Regions from separate parts of the Streptosporangium sp. 'caverna' genome, predicted to be linked through region 1. Evidence: riboswitches for the same ligand, from Rfam matches in the RefSeq annotation. Region 1 holds a riboswitch; each other region holds the start of a gene.
What was found. Region 1 has a riboswitch for thiamine pyrophosphate ahead of thiC (phosphomethylpyrimidine synthase ThiC). Riboswitches for the same ligand answer to the same signal wherever they lie in the genome.
Positions count from the first base shown of each region.

Region 2: linked by a shared signal. The riboswitch ahead of DKM19_RS36180 (TenA family protein) and the one ahead of thiC (phosphomethylpyrimidine synthase ThiC) in region 1 are both predicted to bind thiamine pyrophosphate.
Region 3: linked by a shared signal. The riboswitch ahead of DKM19_RS47450 (cytosine permease) and the one ahead of thiC (phosphomethylpyrimidine synthase ThiC) in region 1 are both predicted to bind thiamine pyrophosphate.

Region 1 is NZ_CP029711.1:3,947,188-3,957,004, forward strand. It holds gene DKM19_RS17425 (hypothetical protein) at 1-1,092, opposite strand, end outside; gene DKM19_RS17430 (helix-turn-helix domain-containing protein) at 1,226-2,191, opposite strand; gene DKM19_RS17435 (SRPBCC family protein) at 2,273-2,704, opposite strand; gene DKM19_RS17440 (acyl-CoA dehydrogenase family protein) at 2,773-3,954, opposite strand; gene DKM19_RS17445 (class I SAM-dependent methyltransferase) at 4,032-4,640, opposite strand; gene thiC (phosphomethylpyrimidine synthase ThiC) at 4,711-6,444, opposite strand; TPP riboswitch at 6,437-6,549, opposite strand; gene DKM19_RS17455 (CDP-alcohol phosphatidyltransferase family protein) at 6,644-7,240, shown strand; gene DKM19_RS17460 (mannose-1-phosphate guanyltransferase) at 7,244-9,745, shown strand.
Region 2 is NZ_CP029711.1:8,398,042-8,407,858, reverse strand. It holds gene DKM19_RS36185 (phosphocholine-specific phospholipase C) at 1-1,608, shown strand, start outside; gene DKM19_RS36180 (TenA family protein) at 1,870-2,556, opposite strand; TPP riboswitch at 2,544-2,642, opposite strand; gene DKM19_RS36175 (TetR/AcrR family transcriptional regulator) at 2,705-3,292, opposite strand; gene DKM19_RS36170 (aldo/keto reductase) at 3,456-4,475, shown strand; gene DKM19_RS36165 (LLM class flavin-dependent oxidoreductase) at 4,722-5,564, shown strand; gene DKM19_RS36160 (TIGR03619 family F420-dependent LLM class oxidoreductase) at 5,792-6,700, opposite strand; gene DKM19_RS36155 (hemerythrin domain-containing protein) at 6,900-7,601, opposite strand; gene DKM19_RS36150 (helix-turn-helix domain-containing protein) at 7,941-8,762, shown strand; gene DKM19_RS36145 (GNAT family N-acetyltransferase) at 8,958-9,488, shown strand; gene DKM19_RS36140 (STM4015 family protein) at 9,654-9,817, opposite strand, start outside.
Region 3 is NZ_CP029711.1:10,956,368-10,966,184, reverse strand. It holds gene DKM19_RS47490 (sensor histidine kinase KdpD) at 1-847, opposite strand, end outside; gene DKM19_RS47485 (response regulator transcription factor) at 844-1,539, opposite strand; gene DKM19_RS47480 (hypothetical protein) at 1,716-1,901, shown strand; gene DKM19_RS47475 (DUF6412 domain-containing protein) at 1,898-2,164, shown strand; gene DKM19_RS47470 (membrane protein insertase YidC) at 2,231-2,926, shown strand; gene DKM19_RS47465 (ATP-binding protein) at 3,077-3,541, opposite strand; gene DKM19_RS47460 (PAS domain S-box protein) at 3,698-5,593, opposite strand; gene DKM19_RS47455 (methylated-DNA--[protein]-cysteine S-methyltransferase) at 5,720-6,304, shown strand; gene DKM19_RS47450 (cytosine permease) at 6,452-7,798, opposite strand; TPP riboswitch at 7,789-7,900, opposite strand; gene DKM19_RS47445 (hypothetical protein) at 8,155-8,856, opposite strand; gene DKM19_RS47440 (rhodanese-like domain-containing protein) at 9,625-9,817, opposite strand, start outside.

The DNA.
Region 1 (9,817 bases):
GTTCTCATGCGACCACTGCGCGTGCCGGGCGACCGCCGACAGCACGCCGTACAGCACGCCCGTGAGCACCAGCGCCGTGATCAGTACGGAGAGACGGCCGGGCAGGGGGGAGAACAACCGGGTCCACGGCCACGCCTCGAACAACATCGCCACCACCAGGATCGCGGCGATGACCGAACCGCAGACCGCGAAGACCCGATTCGGGGTCCAGTCGAGCCCGTGGCGCAGGATCAGGTAGGTCGCCCACCCGCAGGCGATCACCGCGACGTTGCCGGCCAGCAGGCGAGGGGCGCGTCGGCGGATGCCGGAGAAGGGCCAGCCCCGCAGCGCGAGGAAGAACACCAGCTGCCAGGCGCCCACCGAGGTCAGCCAGGCGCCGTACGCCCCCGGCGCCACAGGCCCGCTGAGCTCGTGCAGACCGCCCGGCGTCGTCGCCGGTTCGCCGTGCACGTCGAGCAGGGTGAAGTAGAGTGCCGCCCCGATCACCCAGCTGACCAGCAGTGCCACGATGCCCGAGGGGACCCGGCCGAGCCCGCGCAGCGGCCAGCCTTCCGTCACCAGGGTCAGCTGCAGGATCACCGTGAAGGCTCCGGCGGCCAGGGGCATCGTGTGCGGGAACATCGCCACGTGACCGGCGCCCGGCTCGAAGCCGAACAGCGCGGGCAGGTCGACCTCCGCCACGACCGCCTGCCCTGCGACGCTGAGGACCGGCGCGGCGGCCACGAGGAGAAGAGTGTCGGTCAGCCCGGCCCAGCCCGCCCGCAGCGAGCTTCCCGGCCAGTCCTCCCAGTAGAACGCGACCATCGCGATGGCGGGCAGCGCGAAAGTGGTCACCGGCGCGAGTGTCTGCAGAGATCTCTCCGGGCCGCCCGCCCCGAAGGCGAGGAGGACGAACAACGGCACGATGAGGATCAGGCCGCGCAGGGCGAGCCGCGGCTGGTCCGTCCCCAGCCGGGTCGGCGGTTCGGCCGGAGCGTCGGGGGCGCTGATCCCCGGGCGCTCAGGCAGCGGGGGCGTCCTGCGGTAACCGTGGAGCCGCTCGGACCCACCCGTGGCACCGCCGGAAGCTGCGGTCAGTCCGGCCTCGGTCATGACGCTTCGATGGAAGTATCAGGACAAATATGGACAATTCGCTCATAAGTGGACAAAAGCACGGTATCCAAGAATGCCTGTCTTGCCCTACATCGTCCCTCCGAAGATTGCCCGGTATTGGCCCCGGATTGCCTTACAGGAACGACAACGGTTCCGGGTCCGCCGCGCGGTCCCCCTGGAACTGCCTGCGGAACTCGGTGGGCGAGGCCCCGAACCGGCGGCGGAAGGCGGCCGTGAACTGCCCCGGGCTGCGGTAACCGCACGCCGTGGAGATCTGAAGAACCGGCTGACCGGTGTCCCGGAGCAGGTCGGCGGCCCGGCGCATGCGCAGGCGAACCAGGTAGCGGTACGGGGTGAACCCCGTCGCCTTCGCGAAGGAGCGCAGGAGGTGATACTTGCTGATGTTCGTATGGGCGGCGAGGTCGTCAAGGCTCACCTCCTCATGCAGGTGCTCATGCATGTAATCGGTGATAAGCCGCATCGCGGTGTCGCCGAGCGCGGAGGGATGGACGTCTCTCCTCCTGCTCACCTCCGACCCGTACAGCAGGTGCGTGGCGAGCAACTGCGCGATCGAGTCCGCGTACAGGGGTGGGGCGCCAAGCCGCAGCGCCCTGCAGACGGCCCGGCCCGCAGCGGTGAGGAGAGGGTCCTCCAGCAGCAGCGCATCCGGCAGCCGGCGCGACCACGGGCCCTTCACGCCAAGAGCCTCGCAGGACTCGTCGATGAGGTCCGCGGACAGATGGATGTGCAGAGACTCCAGCCGCTGACCGGGATCGGCGCGCCAGCGCAGCATGCTGATGTTCCCGGGTGCGGTCACACCGATTGACCCGGGGTGGTAGTTCGCCTTCTGCCAGAATCGCCCTTTGCGGCTTTCGATCGTGTACGCCCCGCTGGTGACAAGCACGAGCAGCAGGTCGGGAGACTGCGCGGTGGCGAACTGCGCGGCCTCGATGGGGTCGCGATAGATGCGGGCGAGGATGGTCTGCCAGCCCAGCTTGCCGCTGCACAGCTCCCGGCACGCGGGGAGGGCACGCTCCGCCAGGAGGCTGCGCGCGAAGATTTCGGCCGGACGGCGCATCGGTGATGGCTGCCGGGTCATGGCAGATCCGTCGATATCATCGATCTCGATGATATGACATCACCGATACTGGCAGGTCACCGAGGTATCGCGGGTGTCACCTCACGAGAGGCCGTCCTGGAAACGCTTGTGCAGGGAGGCCAGGCCGGGCTCGAAGACGCCGCGGGTGAGGATCTTGTTGAGCTTCGCCTCGTCGTCGGCCTCGAAGGTGGCCTGCCACTCGATGAACGCCTGGCCGCTGTCGGTGACGGGGGCGATCCGATAGGTGGCCCGGTAGTTCGTGACCGCCAGCGGGGACTCCAGGATCTCGTAGGTCGCGGAGCGGGCGTCGTCGTCGAGGACGAGCAGCCGCTCCCTGAAGGTCCCGCCCGGTCCCTCCATCCGGCGCACCGCCCCCGGCTGCGTGGCCGCGCCCTCCTCGATCACGCAGGAGGTCATCCCGGGCAGCCACTCGGCCAGGTTGCCGAAGTCCCTCAGGTAGCTCCACACCTCGTCGGCGGGGGCGTTGACCACGGTGCTGGCGTAGACGGACATCGACCACTCCCTTGGGCTCGCTCAGATCTGCTCAATGGTCTTCCCCCGTGGCGCGCGTGGCAACCGGCTCAGAAACTTCTGGGCAGTCCGAGCACCTGGGTGGCGAGATGGTTCAGCAGGAGTTCCTCGGTGACGGGGGCGACCCTGCCGATGCGGGCGTCGGCCAGCAGGCGGGCGACCGGATACTCCAGGGAGTAGGCCATGCCGCCGTAGGTCTGGAACGCGTGGTCGGCCGCCTCCCAGGCCGCCTGGGAGGCGGTCAGCTTGGCGATGTTGGCCTCGGTGCCGCACGGCCGCTGCCGGTCGAACAGCCACGCCGCCTTGTAGAGCATCAGCCTGGCCAGCTCGATCTTGGCCTTGACCTGGGCGAGCGGGAAGGCGATGGCCTGGTTGGCGCCGATCGGGCGGCCGAAGACCTCGCGCTCCTTGGCGTACTGCACGGCCACTCTCAAGGCGACCTCGGCGCCGCCCAGCGCGGAGGCGGCCAGCAGGATCCGTTCGGGATTGAGGATGTCCCACAGCACTCGCGCGCCCTGGTCGACCTCGCCCACCACGTTCGCCGCGGGCACCCGCAGGTCGTCGATGAAGACCATGTTGGACGGGGTGGTGTTGGCGCCCATCTTCGGGATCGGCTGGAAGGTGAGCCGCCCGGCGGCGACCGCCTCGGGGACGTTCACCAGCAGGACCGTCAGGCCGTTGCTGCGGGGCTTGGCCTCGGCGGCCGGGATGGTCCGGGTGACCAGGAGCATCCAGGTGGCGCGCTGCACGCCGGTGATCCAGACCTTCTGACCCTTGACCACGAACTCCTCGCCGTCGCGGCGGGCGAAGGTGGAGATGCCCAGGGCGTTGGATCCGGCGTCCGGCTCGGTCAGGGCGAAGCAGGTCTCCAGCTCGCCGGTGGCGAGCTTGGGCAGCAGCTCGCCGCGCTGCCGGGGGCTGCCGTGCCTGGCCAGGGTCAGGGCGCCGAAACCGGGGGTGAGCACGTAGGTGAACGCCGAGCCGCCGGCCGAGCCGGACGCGGACAGGGTCTCGGTGGCCACGGCCAGCTCCAGGAGACCCTGCCCGCCTCCGCCGTACTCCTCGGGCACGGCCAGGCCGAGCCAGCCTCCCTTGGCCAGCTCCGCCCAGACCTCCTCCGGCCAGCGCTTCTCGTTCTCGCACCGCTGCCAGTAGTCCAGGTCGTAGCGCGCGCAGATGTCGGCGACGCCGCGCTGGACGGCGAGCGCGCTCTCGGGAAGGGTGAAATCCACCGTGATCAACTCCATTCTGATTGCGGGCGCAATCGTAGAACGAAGTTCGATCAAGCTCTACCGTCTCGCGGGGCCGATCAGGCCGAAGCGCCCGCGTGCCCGTGAGGCCTGCGCGCGTGATAGACGAAGGCCGGCGGCACGTTGCCCCACACGGTCCGGCCCAGGACGACCTCTTCGAAGGTGTCGGACAGGCGCTTCTTGAAGCGCCGCGCGGGCGGCAGGCGCTTGGCGAAGCTGTAGGCGAAAGTGGTGAAGGCCGTGTGGGGACCCATGATCGCGATGACGGCGTTCAGCAGGTTGGTCTGCGTCTCTGAGGAGAACGCCGCCCAGGGGAGCCCGCTCACGATCACGTCGGCCTTGCCGAGGCCGCGCTCCTGGAGCAGCTGCGGCAGCCGTACCGCGTCGTCGACCACGACGTCAACCTTCGGGTTCCGGGCGGCGAGGAACTCGGCCAGCCTCGGGTTGATCTCGACGGCCAGGTGGTGCCCCCGGCCGCCCAGCCGGCGCTGGATCTCGGCCGTGAAGGCGCCCGTGCCGGGGCCGAGCTCGACGATCACGGGGTCGCCCCGGTGCGGGACCGGTGCCGTCACCGCCTCCGCCAGCCGTCGCGAGCTTGGCGCCACCGCTCCGACGGTCCCCGGGGAGCGCAGCCACTGGCCCAGGAAGAGCGTGGTGTCATTGGTCATGATGTGAAGGGTAGAGGGTGCGCGGGGGCGGACGGCACGGCCGCCCGCCCCCGCGCCTCGTCAGGCGTCCTCAGAGGTTCTCGACGGGCAGATAGACCCGGCCGCCCTCACGGGAGAACTCCTCGGACTTCTCTCTCATCCCGGCCTCCAGGGCCTCGGCGTCGGTCAGACCGCGTTCCTCGGCGAACCTGCGCACGTCATGGCTGATCTTCATGGAGCAGAACTTCGGGCCGCACATCGAGCAGAAGTGGGCGGTCTTGGCGGGGGCGGCGGGCAGCGTCTCGTCGTGGAAGGACCGGGCGGTCCCGGGATCCAGGGAGAGGTCGAACTGGTCCTCCCAGCGAAACTCGAACCGGGCGTCGGACAGGGCGTCGTCCCAGGCCTGCGCTCCCGGATGGCCCTTGGCGAGGTCGGCCGCGTGCGCCGCGATCTTGTAGGTGATCACGCCGGTCTTCACGTCGTCCTTGTTCGGCAGTCCCAGGTGTTCCTTGGGCGTGACGTAGCAGAGCATGGCCGTGCCGTACCAGCCGATCATCGCCGCGCCGATGGCCGAGGTGATGTGGTCGTAACCGGGAGCGATGTCGGTCGTCAGCGGGCCGAGGGTGTAGAACGGGGCGTCGTCGCAGAGCTCGCGCTGCAGGTCCACGTTCTCCTTGATCTTGTTCATGGGGACGTGGCCCGGCCCCTCGACCATCACCTGGACGTCGTGCGCGTGAGCGATCTTCGTCAGCTCGCCCAGCGTCCGGAGCTCGGCGAACTGGGCCTCGTCATTGGCGTCGGAGATCGACCCGGGGCGCAGGCCGTCGCCCAGCGAGAACGCCACGTCGTACCGGGCCAGGATCTCGCAGATGTCGGCGAAGTGTTCGTAGAGGAAGCTCTCACGGTGATGGGCGAGGCACCAGGCCGCCATGATCGAGCCTCCCCGGGAGACGATGCCGGTCCTGCGCCGCGCGGTCAGCGGCACGTGGGCCAGGCGCACCCCCGCGTGGACGGTGAAGTAGTCCACGCCCTGCTCGCACTGCTCGATCAGGGTGTCGCGGTAGATCTCCCACGACAGGCCGGCCGCGTCGCCTCCGGCCTTCTCCAGCGCCTGGTAGAGCGGGACGGTCCCGATCGGCACCGGGGAGTTGCGAATGATCCACTCGCGGGTGGTGTGGATGTTGCGTCCGGTGGACAGGTCCATCACGGTGTCGGCGCCCCACCGGGTCGCCCACGTCATCTTGTCCACCTCCTCCTCGATGGTGGAGGCCACGGCGGAGTTGCCGATGTTGGCGTTGATCTTCACCAGGAAGTTGCGGCCGATGATCATCGGCTCGCTCTCCGGGTGGTTGACGTTGGCCGGGATGATCGCCCGTCCGGCGGCCACCTCGGCACGGACGAACTCCGCGCTCACGCCCTCGCGGACCGCGACGAACTCCATCTCCCGGCTGACGCGGCCGCGCCGGGCGTAGGCGAGCTGGGTCACCGGCGCGCCCGCCGCCCGCAGCGGCCGGTCGCCGTCACCGGTGAAGACCGCGTCGAGGGAACGGAGGTCGCGGGCCCAGGCGCCCCGGTCCCGGTAGCCGTCGTCGCCCGGCGTGCCCGGGCGGCCGCCGTACCGGGCCGTGTCGCCCCGTTCCAGGATCCAGTCCTCACGCAGGCGCGGCAGGCCGCGGGTGATGTCGACGGCGTGAGAGGGGTCGGTGTAGGGGCCCGAGGTGTCGTACAGCGTGACCGTCTCCCCGTTGGTCAGGCGCACCTCGCGCATGGGGACGCGCAGGTCACCCTGATAGATCTTGAAGCTGGAAATACGCGCGGAAGTCATCGCGCAAACTCCCTTCGCCGGCATTACCCGGAGCAGGTTCTGGCGGTCGGCGGCTGCAGTAGCCGTCCTCTCAGCCCGGTCCTCCGGGCTCCCGCGTTGGTTGATCAAAACCATAGACGCTCACCTGTGCGCCCGCCATCCCCCCGGTCGCAGCCGACGCAGTAGTCTCACCATCAGGTACGGGGAGGGAGACATATCGGTGAATCCGGAAGCATCGGGAGCCGAAGATCGAATTTGGACGGTTCCCAACGCGTTGAGCTTGGCGAGGCTTCTCGGCGTACCGGTCTTCCTCTGGCTGGTACTGGGCCCGAAGGCCGATGGCTGGGCCGTCGCGTTGCTGATGCTGGCGGGATTCTCCGACTGGCTCGACGGCAAGATCGCACGGGCCTGGAACCAGACCAGCAGGCTCGGCCGCCTGCTCGATCCGCTGGCCGACCGGCTCTACATCCTGGCCACGCTGTTCGGCCTGGCCATGCGCGGGATCATCCCCTGGTGGCTCGCGCTGGCGATCCCGCTGCGGGACGTCATGCTGCTGGGCATTCCCCTCATCCTGCGCCGCCTCGGGTACGGCCCGGCACTGCCGGTGCACTTCCTCGGCAAGGCGGCCACCGCCAACCTGCTCTACGCCTTCCCACTGCTCTTCCTCGCCCGCTACGACGCCTGGTACGCAGATCCGGCCCAATTCGTCGGCTGGTCGCTCGCGATCTGGGGAACAGGTCTGTACTGGTGGTCGGGGGTGCTGTATTGGGTACAGGTGCGTCAGCTCATGAGCGAGGCCAAACGCCTTAAGAGGTGATCTGTGAAGGCCGTTGTGATGGCGGGCGGAGAGGGAACTCGGCTCCGGCCGATGACCGCGAACCAGCCCAAACCTTTATTACCTGTGATCAACCGGCCGATCATGGAGCATGTGCTGCGGCTGCTGAAACGGCACGGGTTCACCGAGACCGTGGTGACCGTGCAGTTTCTGGCCGCCCTGGTCCGTAACTACTTCGGCGACGGCGACGAGCTCGGCATGAGCCTGTACTACGCCACCGAGGACACGCCGCTCGGCACCGCCGGCAGCGTCAAGAACGCCGCGGACAAGCTCCGTGACGAGCGCTTCCTGGTCATCTCCGGCGACGCGCTGACCGACATCGACCTGACCGACATGGTCAGGTTCCACCGTGAGAACGGCGCGATGGTCACCATCGGGCTCAAGCGCGTCCCCAACCCGCTGGAGTTCGGCATCGTCATCGTGGACGACCAGGGCCGGGTGGAGCGCTTCCTGGAGAAGCCCACCTGGGGCCAGGTCTTCTCCGACACCGTCAACACCGGTATCTACGTGATGGAGCCGGAGGTCCTCGACGAGATCGCCGCCGGCGAGTCCGTCGACTGGTCGGGCGACGTGTTCCCGAAGCTGCTGGAGCGCGGCGCCCCCCTGTACGGCTACGTCGCCGAGGGCTACTGGGAGGACGTCGGCACCCACGAGAGCTATCTCAAGGCCCAGGCCGACGTGCTCTCGGGCCGCGTCAAGGTGGACATCGACGCCTTCGAGGTCTCCCCGGGCATCTGGGTGGCCGAGGGCGCCTCGGTGGACGCCGACGCCATCCTCAAGGGCCCCCTCTACATCGGCGACTACGCCAAGGTCGAGGCAGGGGCCGAGCTGCGCGAATACTCCGTGCTGGGCAGCAACGCCGTGGTCCGCGAGGGGGCCTTCCTGCATCGCGCGGCCGTTCACGACAACGTCTACGTGGGGCCGAGCGCCCACCTGCGCGGCTGCGTCATCGGCAAGAACACCGACCTGATGACCGGCGCCCGGGTCGAGGAGGGCGCCGTCGTCGGCGACGAGTGCATCATCGAGGCCGAGGCGTACATCTCCTCCGGCGTCAAAATCTATCCTTTCAAGACCATCGAGGCCGGGGCGGTGATCAACAACAGCGTCATCTGGGAGCCGAGGGGCCAGCGCAACCTGTTCGGCCCGCGAGGGGTGTCCGGGCTGGTCAACGTGGAGATCACCCCCGAGCTGTGCGTCCGGCTGGCCAGCGCCTACGCCACCACCCTGAAGAAGGGCGCCTCGGTCATCACCTCCCGAGACTCCTCCCGCGCCGCGCGGGCGTTCAAGCGGGCCGTGATCAGCGCCCTGAACGCCAGCGCGATCAACGTGCTCGACCTGGAGGCCGCCGCGCTTCCCGTCGCCCGCTTCCACACCGCCAGGGAGAAGGCCGTCGGCGGCATCGCGCTGCGCACCACCCCCGGCGACCCCCAGAGCGTGGACATCGTCTTCATGGACGAGAACGGCGCCGACCTGTCCCCGGCGGCCCAGCGCAAGCTGGACCGGGTCTTCGCCCGCCAGGAGTTCCGCCGGGCCTTCCCCGGCGAGATCGCCGAGCTCAGCTTCCCCGCGAGGGCCGTGGAGGACTACACCCACGAGCTGCTGCGCTGCGTGGACATCACCGGGGTCCGCGACGCCGACATGAAGGTCGTGGTCGACTGCGCGGGCGGCACCTCCTCGCTGGTGCTGCCCAGCCTCCTCGGCAGGGTCGGGGTGGACGTGCTCACCGTCAACAACCGGCTGGACGACGCCTCGCCCACCGAGACCTTCGCCGAGCGCCGCCGCGACCTCCAGCGCCTCGCGGAGCTCGTCAGCTCCTCCAGGGCGGCCTTCGGGGTGCGGTTCGACCCCGTGGGGGAGCGGGTCGCCCTCGTGGACGAGATGGGCCAGCTGATCAGCGAGGAGCGGGCCCTGCTGGTGGTGCTGGACCTGGTCGCGGCCGAGCGGCGCGGCGGCCGGGTGGCGCTGCCGGTCACCACCACCCGGGTGGCCGAGCAGGTCTGCCGGTTCCACGGGGTGCAGGCGGAGTGGACCTCCACCGCGATCGACGCGCTCACCGCGGCCGCCAGAAGGCCGGAGATGGTCTTCGCGGCCGATGGGCGGGGTGGTTTCATCGTGCCCGAGTTCGGGCCCACGGTGGACGGCCTGGCGGTGTTCCTGCGCCTGCTCGGCCTGGTGGCCAGGACCCGGCTGTCGCTCAGCCAGATCGACGCCAGGATCCCCGAGGCCAAGCTGCTGCGCCGGACGGTGCCGACCCCGTGGGCGGCCAAGGGCGCGGTGATGCGCTCGGTCATCGAGGCCGCCGAGCACTACCGCATCGACACCACTGACGGGGTGCGGGTCGTCGCCGAGGACGGGAGCTGGGCCCTGGTGCTGCCCGACCCGGCCGAGGCCGTCACCCACCTGTGGGCCGAGGGGTTCGACGTCGACTCCGCGCAGGTCATGATCGAGCACTGGGCGCGGGTGGTGGAGGAGGCCGCCGGCGGCTGAGGGGCACTCGTCCGATCCCGGTCACCCGATGAACACGGCGAACACAGCGAACCTGGCGCGCACGGCGCGCAC
Region 2 (9,817 bases), 4.5 Mb from region 1:
CACTGCTCCGTGCTCAGCGCGACCGGGCCGAACCGCACCTACCTGTGGGGCGGAACGATCAACGCGAACAAGAAGCACGGCAGCTTCACCGCCAACGACGGCGGCGACGAGCGCGGCAAGTTCCTGCCCTGGGAGTCCTACGCCGAGACGCTCCAGGCGGCGGGCGTCGACTGGCGGGTCTACCAGTGCGCCGACGACTACGGCGACAACGGCCTGGAGTACTTCAACACCTTCGCCAAGCTCGACCCCACCCAGGGCGGGACGGCCGCTCCGGGCGACGTCTACTACGACAACGGCGTGAAGAACGTCCCCGAGCCGGTCACCGGGCTGTCGGGCAACGCCGACAACCTCAACGCCGCGATCCGCGCCGACGTGCTCAACGGCACGCTGCCGCAGGTGAGCTGGGTCGTGAACAACCAGTTCTTCTCCGAGCACCCGGTCACGGCCCCGAGCAACGGCGCGTACTTCCTCCGCGGCCTCCTGGAGGCCCTCAACGCCGACCCGGACGTGTTCAACTCGACGCTGGTGATCATCAACTACGACGAGAACGACGGCCAGTTCGACCACGTCCCGCCGCCCATGCCGGCGCCGGGCGAGGAGGACGAGTTCGTCTCCGGCACCATGGGTCAGTACGGTGTCGTCGCTCCTCTCCCGGTCGGGCTCGGCTTCCGCGTACCGCTCATCCTCGTCTCGCCCTGGACGCGCGGCGGCTGGGTGACCTCGGAGGTCTCCGACCACACCTCGGTCATCCAGTTCATCGAGAAGTGGACGACCGCGAACGGCACGCCGGCCATCTCGCCCAACATCAGCGACTGGCGGCGCAAGGTCTGCGGCGACCTGACGGGCGCCTTCGACTTCACCAAGCCGGTCTACGGCCTGCCTCACCTTCCGGACACCGGGGAGCTCATCCCGGAGGTCCGGTACACCCCGCTGCCGGGTGACAACACGATGCCGACCCAGGAGGCGGGGACCAAGCGGGCCCGCCCGCTGCCGTACCAGCCGAACGCCAACCTGACCAGGTTCACCGGCGGGCCGTCCGGCGTCGTGGCGAACCTGACGTTCAGCAACGTGGCCCCGTTCGTGACCAAGGCGAGCCACTTCGCCGTGTACAACAACCGGGCCGGGTCCCCGGCCCTGGCGCAGTACCCGGCCACGTTCCCGGGCCAGTACACCGTCGCGGCCCGGGCGACGGCGTCCGGAACCGGCGCCGTGGGCGTCTCCGCCGGCGACACCGCGTACGACCTCACCGTCACCGGGCCGAACCGGTTCCTGCGCCGGTTCGTCGGTGACCTCGCCACCGCCGGCAAGGACCTCGTCGTCGAGGCGACCTACTACGAGGGCAGGGCGACCGGGGAACCGAAGCTGAAGCTGTCGCTGCGCAACCGCGGGAACTCGCGCGTGAGGTTCACGATCACGCACAACAACTACATCTCGGGCAGGCCGCAGACCGTGAAGGTCGGCGCGCACGGCGAGGAGTCGTGGGCGGTGAGCCCGCTGAAGGTCAGTGACGGCTGGTACGACGTGACCGTCACGGCCGACTGCGACGAAGCCTGGTCGCAGCGGTTCACCGGCCACCTCGAGACCGGAGAGGCCAGCATCACCGGCTGATCCGTCACCGCACCGAGGGCTCGGCCCTGCCCGCCATGCCCGGACCACGAGCACCTCGCGGGCAGGGCCGGGCCCCATGGGTGTCACAAACTCGGCGACCTTACGCGACCTGCTGGTATTCGCCGATCAGCGGTCCAAGGTGGTCACGGCGCGACACCTGCCCGCCGAAGTGCGAACTCCTTGGGTGCCAGATCATGGAGATCTGGCACCCAAGGAGTTCCTCGAGGCGGTGAAGGCCTACTCGGCCGAGTTCGGCCGGTGTCAGTCGCCGGGCAGCCACTGCGCCGTGGGCCACGCCTCCCGGTGCCACGCGCTGTCCCAGAACATCCACTCGTACTCTGTGGCCTGGACGAACGCCTCGGTCATGGCCGCGCGGGTCGCGTCGTCCGCCGCGGCCGCCAGCCGGTCGGCGATCTCTTTGGCCTGCTCGACCGACTTGGCGAAGTCCGGATCGGCATAGGTGGAGATCCATGCCCGGTAGGGGTGGTCGGTGACGTCGCCGGTCTGCTTCAGAAGCGCCGCACCCACATCCTGGTAGACCCAGAAACACGGCAGAACGGCGGCCACGAGCACCGGGTACGGCGCGGCGAGCGCGGTGGCCTGCAGAAAGGAGGAGTAGCCGAGGCAGGTGGGCGAGGTCCGGATGCCGGAGAGATCGGCGGCGGTCAGGCCGTACTCCTCGATGTAGCCCTCGTGCAGGGTCCGCTCGGCGTCCAGCGCGGCGTGCGCGCTGCGCGACCAGAACGCGGCCTCCTGGGAATCGCCGGCCCGCACCGAGGCGGTGGCGAGCGCCTTGGAGAACGCCTCGAGGTATCTGGCGTCCTGCACGATGTAGAAGGCGAACCGCCGGCGGTCGAGTGTGCCCTCGCCGAGTGCGGTATTGAAGGGGTGCTGATGGATGGCTTGCAGCAGTGTGGCGGAACGTGCCCAGACGTCGTCGCAGAACATGACGTCCCTTCGCTAGTTCGAACTAGATCAGGTTCGACGGGTGTGCTCTCAGCCCCGGACATTCCGGGGCACCCCGCGTCGCGAACAAGGGTAACAGCCCGCTCATCCGCCGGACGCTGCCCCGTGAGGAACCCGCGGCCGGCGCTCCCTAGCGGAGGCGCAGTCCTGTGATGAGGAGCCCGACCATGCGACGCGCGTCGTAGCGGGGGTTGCTGCCCGCGCCGATGCAGAGATTGCCGACGCCGCGCAGCAGTTGGTAGGCCTCCATGCCGGGGGAGATCTCGCCCGCCGCGGCGGCGGCGTCGAGCAGTTGGTCGCACACGGGGACGAGGCGGTCGAGGAAATAGGCGTGCAGAGTCTCGAAGGCGGCATCGTCGGACTGCAACGCCTCGGCGAGGCCGTGCTTGGTGACCAGGAAGTCGACGAAGAGGTCGATCCACAGCGCCAGGGCGGTGTGCGGTGTGCTGCTGCTCGCCAGCAGTGCCGGACCGGCCTCGGCGCATGCCTCGACCTGGTGCCGGTAGACGGCGACGATGAGATCGGCTCGCGTCGGGAAGTGGCGGTAGATCGTGCCCACGCCCACGCCGGCCTTGGCGGCGATGTCGCGTACGGGCACGTCGACGCCGGAAGTGATGAAAGCCGCGGCGGCCACGCCCAGCAGCGTCTCCTCGTTACGCCGGGCGTCGGCCCGCTTCCGCGGGGCTGATGCCCCTGATCCACCGTCGATGTCGGCCACTGCGCGTCACTCCACTTGGCAAACGGAACAGCGTTCCGTATATTTATTAGCGGAACACGGTTCCGCTTGTCGTTTAGCGGAACAACGATCCGTTTGTTCAGGATGTCAGAGCAAGTGGGCCGGAACCAAGCCACGCACCTAACACCTCTCAGGGGGAACAGCCATGCAGTACCGCACCTTGGGCCGCACCGGTGTGCAGGTCAGCACACTCGTGCTCGGCGCGATGAACTTCGGCGGTCTGGGACACACCACCCAGGACGAGGTCACCGCCATGGTCGACGCCGCCCTGGAGGGGGGAATCAACCTCATCGACACCGCCGACATGTACAGCCAGGGCGAGTCGGAGGAGATGGTCGGCAAGGCCATCGCCGGCCGCCGCGACGACATCGTGCTGGCCACGAAGGCGAGCATGCCGATGGGCGACGGGCGCAACCATCAGGGCGCCTCGCGCCGCTGGTTGGTCACCGCGTTGGACAACAGCCTGCGCCGTCTGGGCGTCGACCATGTCGATCTCTACCAGATCCACCGGTGGGATCCGAGCACCGGCGACGAGGAGACGCTGTCGGCCCTGACCGACCTGCGGCGCGCGGGAAAGATCCGCTACTTCGGCTCCTCGACGTTCCCCGCGTACCGCATCGTGCAGGCCGAGTGGGCCGCCCGGGAACACCACCTGAGCCGGTACGTCACCGAACAGCCCAGCTACTCGATCCTGCAGCGCGGGATCGAGACCCACGTCCTGCCCGTGACCGAGCAGTACGGACTCGGCGTGCTGGCGTGGAGCCCGCTGGCCTCGGGCTGGCTGTCGGGCGCGGTCCGCGAGGGCCGGGCGATCACCACCAGCCGCTCGACGCTCATGCCGCAGCGCTTCGACACCGCCATCCCCTCCAACCGGGCCAGGCTCGACGCCGTCGAGCGGCTGGCGAAGGTCGCCGACGAGGCCGGTCTGACGATGATCCAGCTCGCGCTCGGCTTCGTCACCGCGCACCCCGCCGTGACCAGCGCGATCATCGGTCCCCGCACCATGGACCACCTGCATTCGCAGCTCGCCGCCGCGGACACCGTGCTCTCCGCCGACGTGCTCGACGAGATCGACACGATCGTCGCGCCGGGCGTCGACCTCGCCGCACACGAGAAGTTCGACACGCCGCCCGCCCTGCTTGACGCGGCGCGGCGACGTCGCTGATCGCTCATCACGTCGGTCACCAGGCGGCAAGTAGCCTGCGCACCCCCCGCCGCCTGACACGTCTGCCGCCTGACGCGTCGCAAGGGCAGGCGGGCAGTGACTTGCGCGCCCCTGCCGCCTGGCGTGTCGCAAGGGAAGGTCTTCAAAGGCTCGAGCCCCTGCCTGCTTCCGAACCGGAGCATGTCCCACCCATGTTGAAAGGACCGACCGCCCATGCCGCAAACACCCCGGCCTCGTTTCGGGATCATGACCGCCCCATCGCAGGTCGACTACCGCGACATCCTGCGGGTCTGGCGCGAGGCGGACACCATCCCGGAGATCGAGCACGCGTGGCTGTTCGATCACCTCATGCCGATCGGCGGCGACCCGAGCGGACCGACCCACGAAGGCTGGACGCTGCTCTCGGCCCTCGCGGCACAGACCCAGCGACTGCGTCTCGGTCTGCTCGTGACCAGCAACCGCTTCCGGCCGCCCGCGATGCTGGCCAAGATCGCCGCGACCGTCGACATCGTCTCCGGTGGACGGCTCGACTTCGGCATCGGCGCGGGCTCACGACCCGGCCACCCTCTGGCCCGGCGCGAGTATGAGGCACACGGCCTGCCCTTCCACGACTCCGCCCACGCCGTGGGGAGCCTCGCCGAGGCGTGCACGATCATCCGGCGGCTGTGGACCGAGACCGAACCGTTCGATTTCAATGGCACCTACGTCCAGCTCACCGGAGCGTTCTGCAATCCCAAACCCGTCCAGCGCCCCCACCCGCCGATCCTCATCGGCGGACGCTCGGCCCCCGTGCTCCGCGTGGTCGCCGAGCACGCCGACCTGTGGAACATCCCCGGCGGCGACATCGACGACGCCATCGGCCGCAGCGCACTGCTGGACCGCTACTGCACCGAGATCGGCCGCGACCCCGCCTCGATCACCCGCTCGATCCACCTGCCGGTCTCCTACGACCAGCCCGGCATCACCCGGGACGCGATCGGCGAGGCGACCGCCACCGGTTTCCGGCACATCGTCCTCGGGCTGTCAGCTCCCTACCCCGCCGACGTCGCCCGATGGGTCACCGACAAGCTCATCACCACGTCGGTCTAGAGCTCCACCCGTAGAGGGAATCTCCGCATCGCGTCTTCGTGGTCGTCGCAGGGAGATGGAGAGATCGACACACGCTCATCGGCATGTCCGGCTGATTCCATGGGGCGTCTACCTGTCGGGGGCAGCCGAGTGTCCTAGGTGAGCCAGACGACCTCGGACTCCGTACGGCCATGCGCCGCTGGGGCTTCAACACCAAGCAGCGGGACGAGTGTCCGTGGCGCGGCCGGTCACGTGTTGCGTGACCGTTCCAGGACCTGGTTGACGATCTCGAGTGCGTGATCGACGTCTTCGGCGATTTCCATCAGGTCGACGAACGCGTGCTCTACGGGGGTGTGCTGTTCCGCCCCGGTGATGGCGTCGACAACCTGATCGACGGTGCCCTCCGCCGTCGGGTAGACGCGAAGGATGAGATCGAGCTGGGAGGGGTCCCGGCCTTGCTCCGTCGCCATGTTCCTGAGCCGGTCGACGGGGTCGTTGACGGCGGCGGGGGAGAACTCCCATGCCGCGGAGCCCGGCCGCACGACCGGCAGCCAGCCATCGGCCCGCCGGGCGGCCCGGCGCATCGCTGCCGGGGAGTATCCCCCCAGGTAGATCGGCGGACGGGGGTGCTGGGCGGGCTTGAGATCGGTATAGGTCGCCGGGATGGTCCAGTATGCGCCGTGGTACTCGACGGGATTGTCCGACCAGTAGGCCTCCAGAGCATCGAGGCATTCATCCAGGCGCGCCCCTCGCTGCGCCATGGGGACGCCGACGGCAAGGTATTCCTCCGGTGACCATCCCACCCCCAGGCCCGGGATGAGCCGTCCGCCGCTGACCAGGTCGATACTGGTCAGCGAGCGGGCCAGCACGGCCGGGGGATACCAGGGGGCGTTGAGGACATTCGTGCCGATCTGGACATGTTCGGTGGAGACAGCCGCGATCGACAGGAGAACAAAAGGATCCAGGCGCGCGTGGAAAGCGCGGGGGATGGTGCCGTCGCTTCCGTAGCCCACGGTCGGGTTCACCGGAGCCAGCAGCCGGTCACCCACCCACAGGCTGTCCGCGCCCAGTTGCTCGGCCTGCCGGGCGAAGCGCGTGACCTCTCGCGGGTAGTGTGCCAGAGCTCCCAGCTGCGGAAGCGTGAATCCGATACGCACGATGCTCTCCATTTCGTCCAGATAGTTCAGGGCGCTGCGGACATCAAGAACAAGCATGTTCTCGGTGCCGCGGGCGGCAGATCCTCGGGTCCGGCAGATCCGGGATGGTGCCCCTCGCCCGAGGACAACGATGAGCACGCCGACCCGAGCTGCATGGCCTGGCTTGGGTGGCCCCTGAGAGGATGCGAACTCCCTAAGTTCACCTCTGAGAGGGTTTGAGCGGGGCGCTGCGGTGAGGCGTAGGTGTGCCGTGGACGCGTTCGGAATGGGCGGCAAAATCCCGGGGTCCCTGTTCCTCAAGCATCGTCCGCACCTCGGACGGCAACGAGGACAGGGTGTTCTCAATCACCTCGGGATTTGCTTCGTACAAGGTCATGCCGAAGACCAGAGGCATTTTCCCCGGCGGCAGCGCGGCCCCGGTGGAACCGGCCATGGCATGCCACTCGGTAGCGGTGACATATTTCTCCGCCAACGGCAGGATGTGCTGTTCTTCCAGGCCCATGTGCTCATAAAGCACTCCGTACAAGCCGTCCAGAACGTCGGCCAGCAGCTTGCCCCGCTCCGCGGCCGCATCCTGACGCCACTCGCCCAGCGCCGCGACGGACTGCACGGTGAGTTGTTCGATGCGCTCGTGGTGGCCTTCCATCATCTGGACGACAGGGCCGACCTCTTCGCTGCCGCGGTCCAGGAGCTTGGGCCACAGGTGAATGTCCTCGGCACGGTGATGCGCCTCCAGCACAGCCGTCAGGAAACCGATGTGCTCGGCGAGCAGGTGCGCGCGTTCGGTGTCTCCCGCTGCGACGTCGCGCACGAGCGCCGGCAGTGCGGCGAACTCGCGCCGGAACATGGCGTGCACCATGTACATGTCTCGGGTGTCGGCAGGCGTTTCAGGGCTCGTCACTGCATGCTCCTTACAAAATGGTCCTCGCCGGTCCGCGCGTCCCGACCACCCCGGAGCCTCCCCTGAGAGGAAGCACCCTGGAGCGACCGGCCCGGTGACCGGCCGGTCTCGCCGGCGGGTGGACACGTCATCGCGGTTCCGTCTGTGTCGTGGTGCGCGGTCCTCTCACCGTTGCCGCCTGGTGAGATGAGGCCCGCGGAACCATCGTCGGCCGTCACCCGACGGCTGCGAAAGGTCCGAGAGTCGCCACAGCGCTGGTGGACGCCGTTCTCCTACCCATGGCTGTCGTAGGAGTGACACGGCCACCCTCTCTCCTCGATGACGGCCTAGGTTGACGAGATGCACACGAGAAACCATCTTGGGGAGTTCCTTTACGCGCGGCGCACCAGGACGACCCTCGAACAGGTGGAACTCACGTGCGACGGTCGCCGTCGGACATCGGGACTGCGCCGTGAGGAGGTGGCCATGCTGTCCGGCGTCAGCCCGGGGTACTACGCCAGGCTGGAGCAGGGGAGGGAGCGCCAGCCGTCGATTCAGGTGCTCGCGGCGCTGGCACGGGTCTTCCAGCTCGACGCCGTGGCCACCGAGCATCTTTACGATCTCGTCAGCCCCCGCCGGCGCCCGCGCGAAGGACGGTTCGGCGACCAGGTGCCCGCGAAAGTGGTGCGGCTGATCGAGAGATGGGATCGCGCGGTGGCTTTTGTGGTGAACGAGCGGCAGGACATTCTGGCGAAGAACCGGGTGGCCACCGCCCTCCTCGACGGATTGACGTACAACGACAACGTGATGCGGCTGCTCTTTCTCGATCCCACCGCAGAAGAGCTCTGCCGGGAATGGGATAAGGAAGCCCAGCTCAACGTGGCCCACTTCCGGGCCGCCGTCGGCAACGACCGCGACGAGCCCTTCATCGGGGAGCTCATCAACGAGCTGTCGGCGGAGAGTATGGAGTTCCGCCGGATATGGGCTCGCCACGATGTGGGGGAGCCGAGGCAGACCCCCATACGGTTGCGTCACTCCGGCGTCGGCGACCTGACCCTGTGGCATGAGACGTTGCACTTCGAGAGCGTGCCCGGCCTGAGCATCTTCGTCGCGGAGCCCGAGCCGGGCAGCCTGTCCGAGGGCGCGCTGGCGTCACTGGTGAGGACGGGTCAGGCAGGCTGACACAGCCGGTCGCACCGCCGTTGTCGGTGGCCGCCTGGTATCCGACGCTTACGCACCGACCGCAGCAGAAGCAGACATCGGTCGCCCGTGACGATCGTTGTACTGCATCTGAGCGGCGGTGCGACCAGAGAGCGGCGGATGGCGTAGGTGCGCCGTGGCGTGCGTATGGCGGAACGGAGCAGGCACAATACCTGGATGAATCGCCCAGAAACGCCCCCAGCTCCCGAACTGATTATCCGTCCGGCAGAGCCGGGTGATGTCGACGTGCTGCACCGGTTCATCGTCGAACTCGCGGAAGTGGAAGAGCATCCCGAGCCGGTCACCGCCCGGCCACGAGATGTGGCAGAGGCACTGTTCGGTCCGCACCCGCTGGCGGAAGCCCTGTTGGCGACGATCGACGGGCAGCCGGTCGCGTTCGCCCTTTTCTACTCCACCTACAGCACCGTGCGCGGCCGGGCAGGCATCCATCTCGAAGACCTGTACGTCCGTCCTGAGCACCGGGGGAGCGGACTGGGGCAGGCACTGCTCGCTCACCTTGCCGAACTGGCGGTGCGGCGGGGCTGTGCCCGCTTTGAGTGGTGGGTGCTGCGCACCAATGAGCCGGCCCTGCGCTTCTACGGTCGCCTGCACGCTCGCGAGCTCGACGAGATAGCGATCCTGAGACTTGACGGAGAAGCCCTGCACAGCCTGGCAGCGAACAGAGGCCACCAGCCGGCGGGAAGATGACGCAGCCCCCGTGGCCCTGCCGCACCGGGACCGGCCCCCAGCCCAGGACGCATGTGTCGGCAGGCGCAGGGCCGGGCGGCGGGTTGCGTCCACGGAGGTGGTGTAAGAGTTCGGCCAGGCCACAGATGTGTCGCCGGACATGACGGACGGCTGTCCGACGGCGGTTTACTCCGAGACGGCGACGTAGCGCCCGCTCAGACGCTCCTGAGGTTCGGAGAGGTCGATCTCAACGTTGGGCAGGGCGTGCCGGATGCGTATGGCCATGGGCGCGGTGAGGAAGTGGTGGTGCAGGTCGAGGTGGCGCAGGTGGGTGAGGGGCCGGCCGCTCA
Region 3 (9,817 bases), 4.3 Mb from region 1:
GGGTGTGCCTGATCGCGTTGACCACCAGGTTGCCCAGCGCCCGGGAGAGCTCTCCCGCGTCGGCCTGGACCGGGACCGCCACGTCGGCCTCACCCGCCAGCCGTACTCCCTTGGCCCTGGCCAGCTGCTCCACCCCGGCCAGCGCGTCGGCGACCAGGTCGCTGAGACCGATCCGCCGGCGAGACAGGCGCAGCGTCCCGGCATGGATCCTGGACAGCTCGAACAGGTCGTCCACCATGCCCGACAGCCGGTCCACCTCGAGGCGGATCTGCCGGTGATAACGGCTCACGGTCTCCGGATCGGCGACCACGCCGTCCTCCAGCGCCTCGGCCATGGCCCGCATGCCCGCCAGGGGGGTGCGCAGGTCGTGGCTGACCCAGGCGACGAGCTCGCGGCGGGCGCTCTCCAGGGAGCGTTCGCGTTCGTGGCCCAGGCGGAGGCTGCGGTAGGCCTGCTCCAGGGTCTTCGCGATCGTGCCGAGCTCGGCGGGCAGGCCGCCGGGCGGCACGAACTCCCCCGTGGGCGATGCCGCGTGCACGGCGTCGACGAGCCTGCGGCTGGCCGCCACGACCCGGCGGGCGAGCACCGTCGCCACGCCCAGGCCGACCAGCCCGCCGACCGCGACCACGCTGAGCACGATGTCCCTGGGCGCGCCCTCGATGATCATTTGTAGGGTGATGGCGACCACGCCGCCCACCGTCGCCACGACGGTCACCACGGCGACCACCGCGAGCATCACCCCGATCGACCGCTCCCGCAGCAGCCGCATCAGGCCCAGCCCGGCCACCGCGACCAGCAGGCCGAGCCCGGCCGTGACCGCGACGATCAGCAGCATCTCGGGGATCACGGCAGTGCCAGGGGCTCGTAGCGGTAGCCGACACCCCACACCGTGACGATGCGCCGGGGGACGGTCGGGTCCGGCTCGATCTTCTCGCGGAGGCGGCGGACGTGGACCGTCACCGTGGAGGAGTCGCCGAAGGACCAGCCCCAGACCTGGTTGAGCAGGGTGGAGCGGCTGAAGGCCTGACGGGGGTTGCGCATCAGGTGGGCCAGGAGGTCGAACTCGCGGGCGGTCAGCATGATCTCCTCGTCGCCGAGCCGCACCTCGTGGGCGCCGACGTCGACCGTCAGCTCGGCGTCCCTGAGCACGCCGACGCCGGAGGGCACCGAGACGCCGCGGGCCCGCCGCAGGACCGACTGGACCCGCAGGGCCAGCTCGCGAGGACTGAACGGCTTGGTGACATAGTCGTCGGCGCCGGTCTCCAGGCCGACGACCCTGTCCATCTCGTCGCCCAGCGCGGTCAGCATGATCACCGGAACCGGCCATCGCTCCCTGAGCTTCCTGCAGACCTGGAGCCCGTCCATTCTGGGCAGCATCAGGTCGAGCACCAGCAGGTCCGGCGGATCGGCCAGCGCTCGTCTGAGCGCCTCCTCGCCGTCTCCCACACACTCGACCGTGTGGCCGTCGCGTTCCAGATAGCGGGCCACGACCTCGGCGACCATCGGATCGTCGTCGACCACCAGAATCCGTGCGCTCATGGTCCCCACGGTAGGCCCGGACGGGCGGATTGCTCAGTCCCGTCACCGGTCCGTAAGCACTCCCTGACTCCGCCACCGGCCCGCGGGCTCCCCGTGGCCTCGCCTCCGATCCGTGATCACTAGATCGTTATGGTTCCGACTCTCTCCGCTCCGGCCGAGGACGTACGGTGGTCCGCATGGGTCGTATCGTGATGGCAGTTCTGGGCGTCATGCTCGCGCTCTACGTGGTGTTCGGGCTCGTGCTGCCGGCACTCTTCGGGCTTCTCAAGTTCGCGTTCCTCCTTGCTCTCGTGGCCGTCGTGGCCGTCGCCGCGGTCACCGTGGTCGGCAAGTTCGGCAAGTCCGGCAAGTCCGGCAAGTGAACCTGCTCCTCGCCCTCCAGACGCTCTCCGTCTGGTTGTTCGACGGCGGCGGGCTCATGACGGCGACCGCCGTGGTCGGGCTGGGTGTGCTCCTGCTCGCCTGGGCGCTTCGTCAGGTTCCCGTCGCCTCGGAAGCGGGACGGCGTTCGCCGCTCTCCCGGCGCGACCGGGCCAGGCGGACCATGTTCGTCCGGCAGCGCGACCCCGACGCGGCCGGGCGGTCCCGGTCCAGAGCACCCTCGGCGGGCTCGGCGCCCGCGTAGCCACCCAGACACGTCCGGATCGCGGGCGCCTTCTGTGCTGATTCCATTCCAGTCAGAAGGGCTCCCATGTTCGACTCCGTCATCGAGTTCACCGCCGGTCTCATCACCGCGCTCGCCCAGCCCCTGAACTCCACCGCACTGGCGATCATCGTGTTCACCCTCGGCGTCCGGCTCCTGCTGCTGCCGTTCGGCGTCATGCAGGCCAGGGGCGAGCGGGCCAGGGCGCGGCTCTCGCCCGAGGTCCAGAAGCTGAGAAAGCGGTACGGCCGCGACCCCGAGCGCCTCCGGCGAGAGCTGTCCGCCCTCTACGCCAGGGAGAAGACCTCGCCACTGGCCGGCTGCCTGCCGGGGGTCGCCCAGATGCCGTTTTTCATGGTGATGTACCAGGTCTTCATCTCTTCGACGATCGCCGGGAACGCCAACGCGCTCCTCACCCATGGATTGTTCGGGGTGCCGCTGGGACAGCAGTTCGCGAGCACGGTGGCCGGGTTCGGATTGCTCAGCGGGCCGACGCTGGTCTTCGCCGGACTCTTTCTGATGCTGCTCGTTGTGGCATTTATCACATCACAGCGCATACGGCGGACGATGAGCGACGAGGTCCAGCCGGAGTTCCTGCGCGGGGTCATGCCGCTGATGCCGTTCGGGACGGTGCTGGCCGCGGCCGTGCTTCCGCTGGCGGCGGGGATCTATCTGCTCGTCACCACCTCGTGGGCGGCCGGTGAGCGGGCCTTCCTGCACCGTCCGGCGCTCGCCGGGCACTGACCCCGTTCCGCCCCGGCCGACACCGACCGGGCCCGGAGCGCTCTCCACTCGGTCCGGCGGCTCACCGGGCACCGGCCCGGGTGGCACTTTGCCGGGTGCTGATCTGCGAGCTCCTGTCCTGTCTCACCACACCGTGAGGCAGGACAGGAGCTAACCGCATTCCCGCAGGGCGGGCTCGGCGACGGAGACCTGGCCGTTGCCCACCTGGCCATTACTGACAGTGCTGACAGCGGTAACCACCGCCCACACCGTGGTGGTCTCGCCCTCGTGCCTGACCCCCCATTGGGAAGCCACATACTCGACGATGCCGAGGCCCCGTCCCCCCAGAGAGGAGAGCGTGGGGCGGCCTGCCCGAGGTTCGGTGGCAGCGCCACCGTCACTCACCGCAACCTCGACGTGTTCTTCGGCCCAGCGCCACGCCACTCTGATCTGCCCCGACGGCAGTGGGTGCGCGTGACGAAGCGCATTGCTCAACAGTTCGCTGACCACGAGCACCGCATCATCGATCGCGGTTTCGTAAACGCCCCATTCCTGCAGGTCAGAGGAGAGGCGTTGACGTGCGACAGCGACGCTGGACGGTGCATACGGCAACAACACGACGCTCGACGCACTCACCTCCCCGTATCCCTGTTCCCCCTAAGGAACACACCCCTGTACGACCGAAATGCCCCGTTAGATGGTCTTAGAAACCGGGTGTCAATTACAGCTTGTGCACATTCGACAATAGATCAGCTCTTCCGTGACCGACTCGTTACCGCATCGGCGTGTCGGTTAGGTAAGGGGGCCGGGCGTGTCGGCAATGCTCAAGGCCAGCCGCATTCGAGTGCCACCGGTGGGACGCGGGTGCGCCGACACCTCGCCGCCCTGGGCGCGTGCCAGGCTCCGCACGATGTAGAGGCCGAGGCCGACCCCGCCGAACCGGCGGCGATCACCGCTGTCCCCCTGGACGAAGCGTTCGAAGACGTGCTCCCGGCTGGCCTGGGCGATCCCGACGCCCTCGTCGTCGACGACCAGCACCACCTGATCGCCGTCCACCCAGGCCTCGACCCTGATCAGACCGCCGTCCGGTGAATACTTGAACGCGTTCTCCAGGAGCTGGCCCAGCAGGATGTCGGTGGCGAACGCGTCGCCGGAGACCAGAGGCAGGTCCTCGGGGACGTTCACCTCGATCCGATGCAGCTCGGGCAGGACCGGCAGGCCCAGCGTGGCGGCCCGGACCAGCTCGCCGAGGTCGAAGCCCTCGATCCTGAGCGTCAGCTCACCGGCTCCGGCCCGGGAGCCCAGCAGCAGGTGGTCCATGAGCTGGCTGAGGGAACGCGCCCGTTCGGCGATGGTGTGCACGGCGGAACGGCGCTCGGCGTCGGTCATGCTGTCCCAGCGCGCGTCGAGCGTGCTGGCGAAGCCGCGGACCACGGTGATCGGAGTGCGCAGCTCGTGACTGGTGGTGGCCAGGAAGAGGTCCTTGGCCTCCTCCAGCTCCTTGCTCCGGGTGATGTCGCGGAAGTCGACCACGATCTCTCCCGTCTCCACGATCTCCGCGCAGAGCACGTCCAGCCAGGTGCCCGAGGGAAGCTGGAGGGTGAGCTTGTCGCCCGGCTCCGGCAGCTGGAACGGCGGCGGCCAGCCGATCACCTCGGCCGCGTGGAAGCCGGTCAGCTCGGTGGCCGCGGGGTTCCACTGGACGACCCGGCCCAGACCGTCGAGGACCGCGATGCCGTCGGCGCTGGCGTCGAACACCGCCCGTTCGTGGGCGCGCTGCCGTTCGGCCTCCTGGTAGGCCATGGCGTTGCCGACGGCGATCCCGGCATGCCCGGCGAGCAGCTCCAGCAGCTCCAGCTCCAGATGGCCGACCTTGCGCTTGGCGAACAGCGCGTACAGCGCGCCGTACGGCCGGCCGCCCATCGCGGCGAGGCCGAGCGCGATGGTGTGCAGGCCGGGCAGCCGCGACCAGATCAGCTCGTCCAGCCGGCCCTGGTCGCCGGTCTCCAGCAGCACGGTCCTGCCGCCGCGCAGCAGCTTGCCGACCAGGCTGGTACGGAGGTCGGCGGTGGAGCCGTGCAGCGATTCGGGGAGTTTGTGGCGGGCCACGAGACGGAGCCGGTCGCCCTCGATGCGGACGAACCCGCCCGCGTCGGCTCCGGTCAGCTCGGTGAGGCTGGCCGCGATCCGGTCGAGCACGGCGGGCAGCTCCCGCTCCGCGTTGATGTCGGCGACCACGTCGGCGAGCCTCCGGACGAGCTGTGCCCGGCGGGAGGTCCGGTCGTCGGCGGTCTCGTCGTCCTGGGCCAGGTGGTAGACGCTGACATAGCCGAGCAGGTCGCCGGTCTCCGAGCGCAGCGCGCTGGTGTCCACCCGCACGTCGAACAGGCTGCCGTCCCGGTGGAACCGCTTGGTCCGCAACGACACCTGACCGCCGGTGCGGACGCGCTCGAGAACCGCGTTGTGCTCGGCCACCAGCTCTTCGGGGACCACCGGCGCGCGGCGGCCGAGCATCTCCCCGGCCGACCAGCCGAACAGGCGTTCCGCGGCGGGATTCCATGTGAGAACGGTCTCGTCCCGGTCAAGGGCGACGATCGCGTTGGGAGCACCGGCGACGATCGCATGGGGAGCACCGGCAACGGCCACATGGCCGATGCCACCGTCACTTCCGGCCCCGTCGTACCCCACGTATCCATAGTGCCGCTTCCACCAGCCTGATCTTGGCACTTTCGCCCCGCACGTGTCGCCACTCGCCGGGGCGATCCGTCCGATACGCTGCGGTCACCACACACCTGGATACGAAAGGGTGGGGCCATGTCATCCGGCGACATCGATGCATTGCTACGGGTGACCTCGCCCAACTACATCGGGACGAGCCATCCGGACATCGCGTTCGGCACTCTCGACGGCCCGGTGGGACGCCTCACCCTCGCCGTGACGAACCGGGGCGTGGTGGCATGCAGCTACGAGGACGAGAACATCGTCTTCGAGCGGGTCAGCAGGGAGGTCGGCACGTTCATCGGGCCGGACGCGCGGCGTCTCGACCCGGTCCGCCGGGAGCTGGACGCCTACTTCTCCGGCCGGCTGCGCGCCTTCACGACAACGATCGACCTACGGCTGGCCACGCAGTTCGCCAGGACCGTGCTGCAGATGATGCTCGCGGTGTCGTACGGGACGGTGACCACCTACCGCGAGATCGCCGAGCGGATCGGCAGGCCCCGGGCGCTGCGCGCGGTCGGAAACGCGCTGGGCAGCAACCCCGTGTGCGTGATCGTGCCCTGTCACCGGGTGGTCGAGAGCGAGGTCGTCCTCGGCGGCTACGCGGGAGGCCCGGCCGTCAAGGAACGGCTGCTGCGCATCGAGGCCAACGGCGCAGGCCACGCACCCGGCGGCTCGTAGGCCGCCGAGCATCCGGAAGTCCGGCGACGGCACCGGAGGCACGCCGAAGCCACGAGGCCCCGGGCTCGCCAAAAGCCCGGGGATCGCGGAGGGACGCCGGAGTGCGCCGAACCCACGGGGTCCGGAACCACCCCGGCGCCCGGAGGGTCAGGAGCGGCGCCGGAGCAGGCCGATGCCCAGGGTGAGCAGGCCCGCGACGAGGAACGCGCCGATCGACGCGCTCATCCACGGCTGAGGAGTGAACCCGATGGCTCCCCTGACGCCGTCCCAGATCTGCGCCCACCACGACACCGCCGAGGGCGCGGCGAGCAGCCACCAGGTGACGAAGCCGAGCACCCACGGGATCACCATGAGCCAGCGCGAGGGGGCGTTCTCCGAGGTGTTCCAGTCTCTGCCGCGACCGAGCAGGAAGTAGTCGACCACCAGCACTCCGAGCATCGGCACGAACACCGCGCCGATGATGCTGAGGAACGCGCTGTAGGAGTTGACGTCGATGACGAGGGCGATGCCCGTGGTCAGCACGCCGATGATCACGGAGAAGATCCGGCGGTCCACCCGTGGCATCAGGTTCTGCAGCGACATCGCCGTGGAGTAGACGTTCGCGAACGACTGGTCGGTCTCGCGCAGCACCAGGATGCCGAAGAACAGCGCGCCGAGCGGGGCCGCCACGAACGGGGCGAACACGGCGGTCGGCTGCTCCAGCACCAGGTTGTGCCCGGCGAGCGCCACCGCGTAGACGCCGACGGCCAGGCAGGCGACCTGGGCGATGGTGTAGCCGCCGACGACGCCGATGAAGGCCCCGCGGCTGGAGCGCGAGTGCCGGGCGTAGTCCGCCGCGACCGGCACCCACGACACCGACAGGGCGACCACGAAGTCCACGGCCGGCGCGAAGGCGTCCCAGGAGCCGCCGGTCTGGACGGGGGTGTCACGGAAGAAGACCACCGCGAACCACGCCATCGAGATGATCACGCCGACCGTGACGAAACGCCGGATCAGCCGGATGGCTCCCAGGGGGTAGATGGTCAGCGCCGTCGTCAGGACCCCGGCCACGATCGCCCAGACCGCGTAGGGGACCGACGATCCGAAGATCGCTTGTGCGCCCATCGCGACGACCCACAGCTCGAACGCGCCCCATCCGATCATCTGGATGATGTTCAGCACGGTGGGGACGTAGGAGAGTTTCGCGCCGAACAGCCCGCGCAGCAGCACCATGGCGGGCTGGCCGGTCTGCGCTCCCGGCACCGCGGCGAGGCCGACCATCGCGGTGCCGATCAGGCTGCCGACGAGGGCCGCGACCAGCGCCGCGGTGAAGGTGAGCGGGTTTTCGTCGAGCAGGGGATTGATCAGGAACAGCGCGAAGGAGAACCCGAGCAGGCTGACACCCAGATTGGCCCAGAACGCGCCCTGATCGAGCGCGCCGAGGGTCTTGGGGGGTGCCTCGTCGAGGGTGAGAGGGGCCTCGGCCGCGCTGTGATCAACGATGGCAGGCGTCATTAACGCTCCCTACGCCGGCATTACCCGGACAGGTTCATGCGGTCGGCAGCAGCTGTAGCTGCCCTCTCAGCCTGGTTGCCCCAAGCTCCCGCGTCGGTTGGTGCGCAAAGCCGGGATCATCCCAGCTCGCGCCCTCATGATGCCCTATGTGTCCGTGTTCAGCCAGCGCCGGGCTGAAGCGCCCATCCCACGGTACGAATTCGTGGGCGCACGGCCGCGTAAGCGGCGAGACCGTGCGCCCACGGCCGTACTGCAGGCATTCGGTCTCCGGACGAGTGGTTCCGCACCGGGCCCGAACGCGAACACCACCGGGCCCCCGCATCACGCGAGGACCCGGTGGTGAGGCGAAACGGTTCTTAGACGAGGCAGCCGAGAATCTGGGGCACGGTCGCGCCGGTGATGTCGGAGCTGATGTCAAGGGCGGTGCCGAGGGGCATCAGCCTGGCGCCGACCAGGCTGAGGAACGGCCCGGTGGCGGCCTTGACGTTCGCGCACAGGTCCGCCTGCGCGGCGGCGGGAGCGGAATCCGCCTTGGCCTCACTGGAGACCGCAGGAGCCGAGTCCGCCTTGGCCTCACTGGAAACCTCGGGAGCGGAATCCGCCTTGGCCTCATTGGAAACCGCAGGAGCCGAGTCCATCGGGGCCTCGCTGGAGACCGCAGGAGCCGAGTCCGCCGGGGCCTCGCTGGAAACCGCAGGAGCGGAGTCCGCCGGGGCCTCGCTGGAAACCGCAGGAGCGGAGTCCGCCTTGGCCTCACTGGAAACCGCAGGAGCCGAGTCCGCCGGGGCCTCGTTGGAGACCTCGGGAGCGGGGTCCATCGGGGCCTCGTTGGAGACCGCAGGAGCCGAGTCCATCGGGGCCTCACTGGAAACCGCAGGAGCCGAGTCCATCGGGGCCTCGTTGGAGACCTCGGGAGCGGGGTCCATCGGGGCGGCGTTGGAGGCCTCGGGTGCGGGGTCCGTCGTGGCGGCGTTGGAGATCGCAGGAGTGCCGAGCACGGCCAGGCCGAAAGCGGCGATCGCGGCGGTACCGACGGCAATATTCCGAAGACGAAGCATAAGAGTCCCTTTCAATGACAGCGGCGTCTTTGGACGCCCGGACGGATTGTTCTCCGCCCATTGCCATTGAAAACCCGAGTAAAGAAATGAATTGAAGATAATTTATTAAGTCCACCTAATATTTATGCCCAAATGCATTGATGTCGATCCGCCCTCAGGGAAGTCGATGGGGATCATCCGCGACGAAAATTTGCCGCGAGAGCGCATATGGGCAGCTCAGAGCCATGATCACAGGAAGACAAGGGGAGTTTACGACAACTTCCCCACTCTTCACGAATGGGCGCCAAAAGGCCACGAATGTCGGTCGGCGCCTCGAATTTCCGGGGTGGGACCGAATCTTCATGCTACGAAACGATCGTCTTACGGATTAAGCAACAATGATTCCGTGAAACGTGACGGAATGAAGAAAAATGAGATATCGACGCTATTTCAGGGGCTTCTGTATTGAGCGAGCCCATCGCGGCCGGTGCCGCGAGCGCAGGGACCGAAGGGGACGGAAGCTCGGGCGAGGCGCGGCTTCTGCCACCCCGTCCCGTCTCGGTCGTGCGGTGACCACCGTCGAAACCGCTCCTCCAGGTCTGGAGGCCTGCTCTCTCCAGACCTGGAGGGACCTCTGGAGACTGATCGCGGGATCCACCGGCGACCGGTACCGCGAGGGCCGCGCACACCCCCGCCCCGGATGACGCCTCCCGGTGTGCTCACACCGGCCGGGGCGGATCGGCCCGGGATCCGGGGGATGAAGGACGGCCCCGGCGTTCTTACCGGCTCTCAGGCCACGAACGGGTCTCCACCGTTCTCGCCGATCATGGGACGGCCCGCGAGGTCCCAGGACTGCATGCCGCCACCGACGTTGATCGCATCCCAGCCGACATGGTTCAGCCAGGCGGCGGCGTTCGCGGAACGACCGCCGAGGCGGCAGATCACGTATACGGGCGCGTCCTTGGGCACCTCTCCGGCCCGG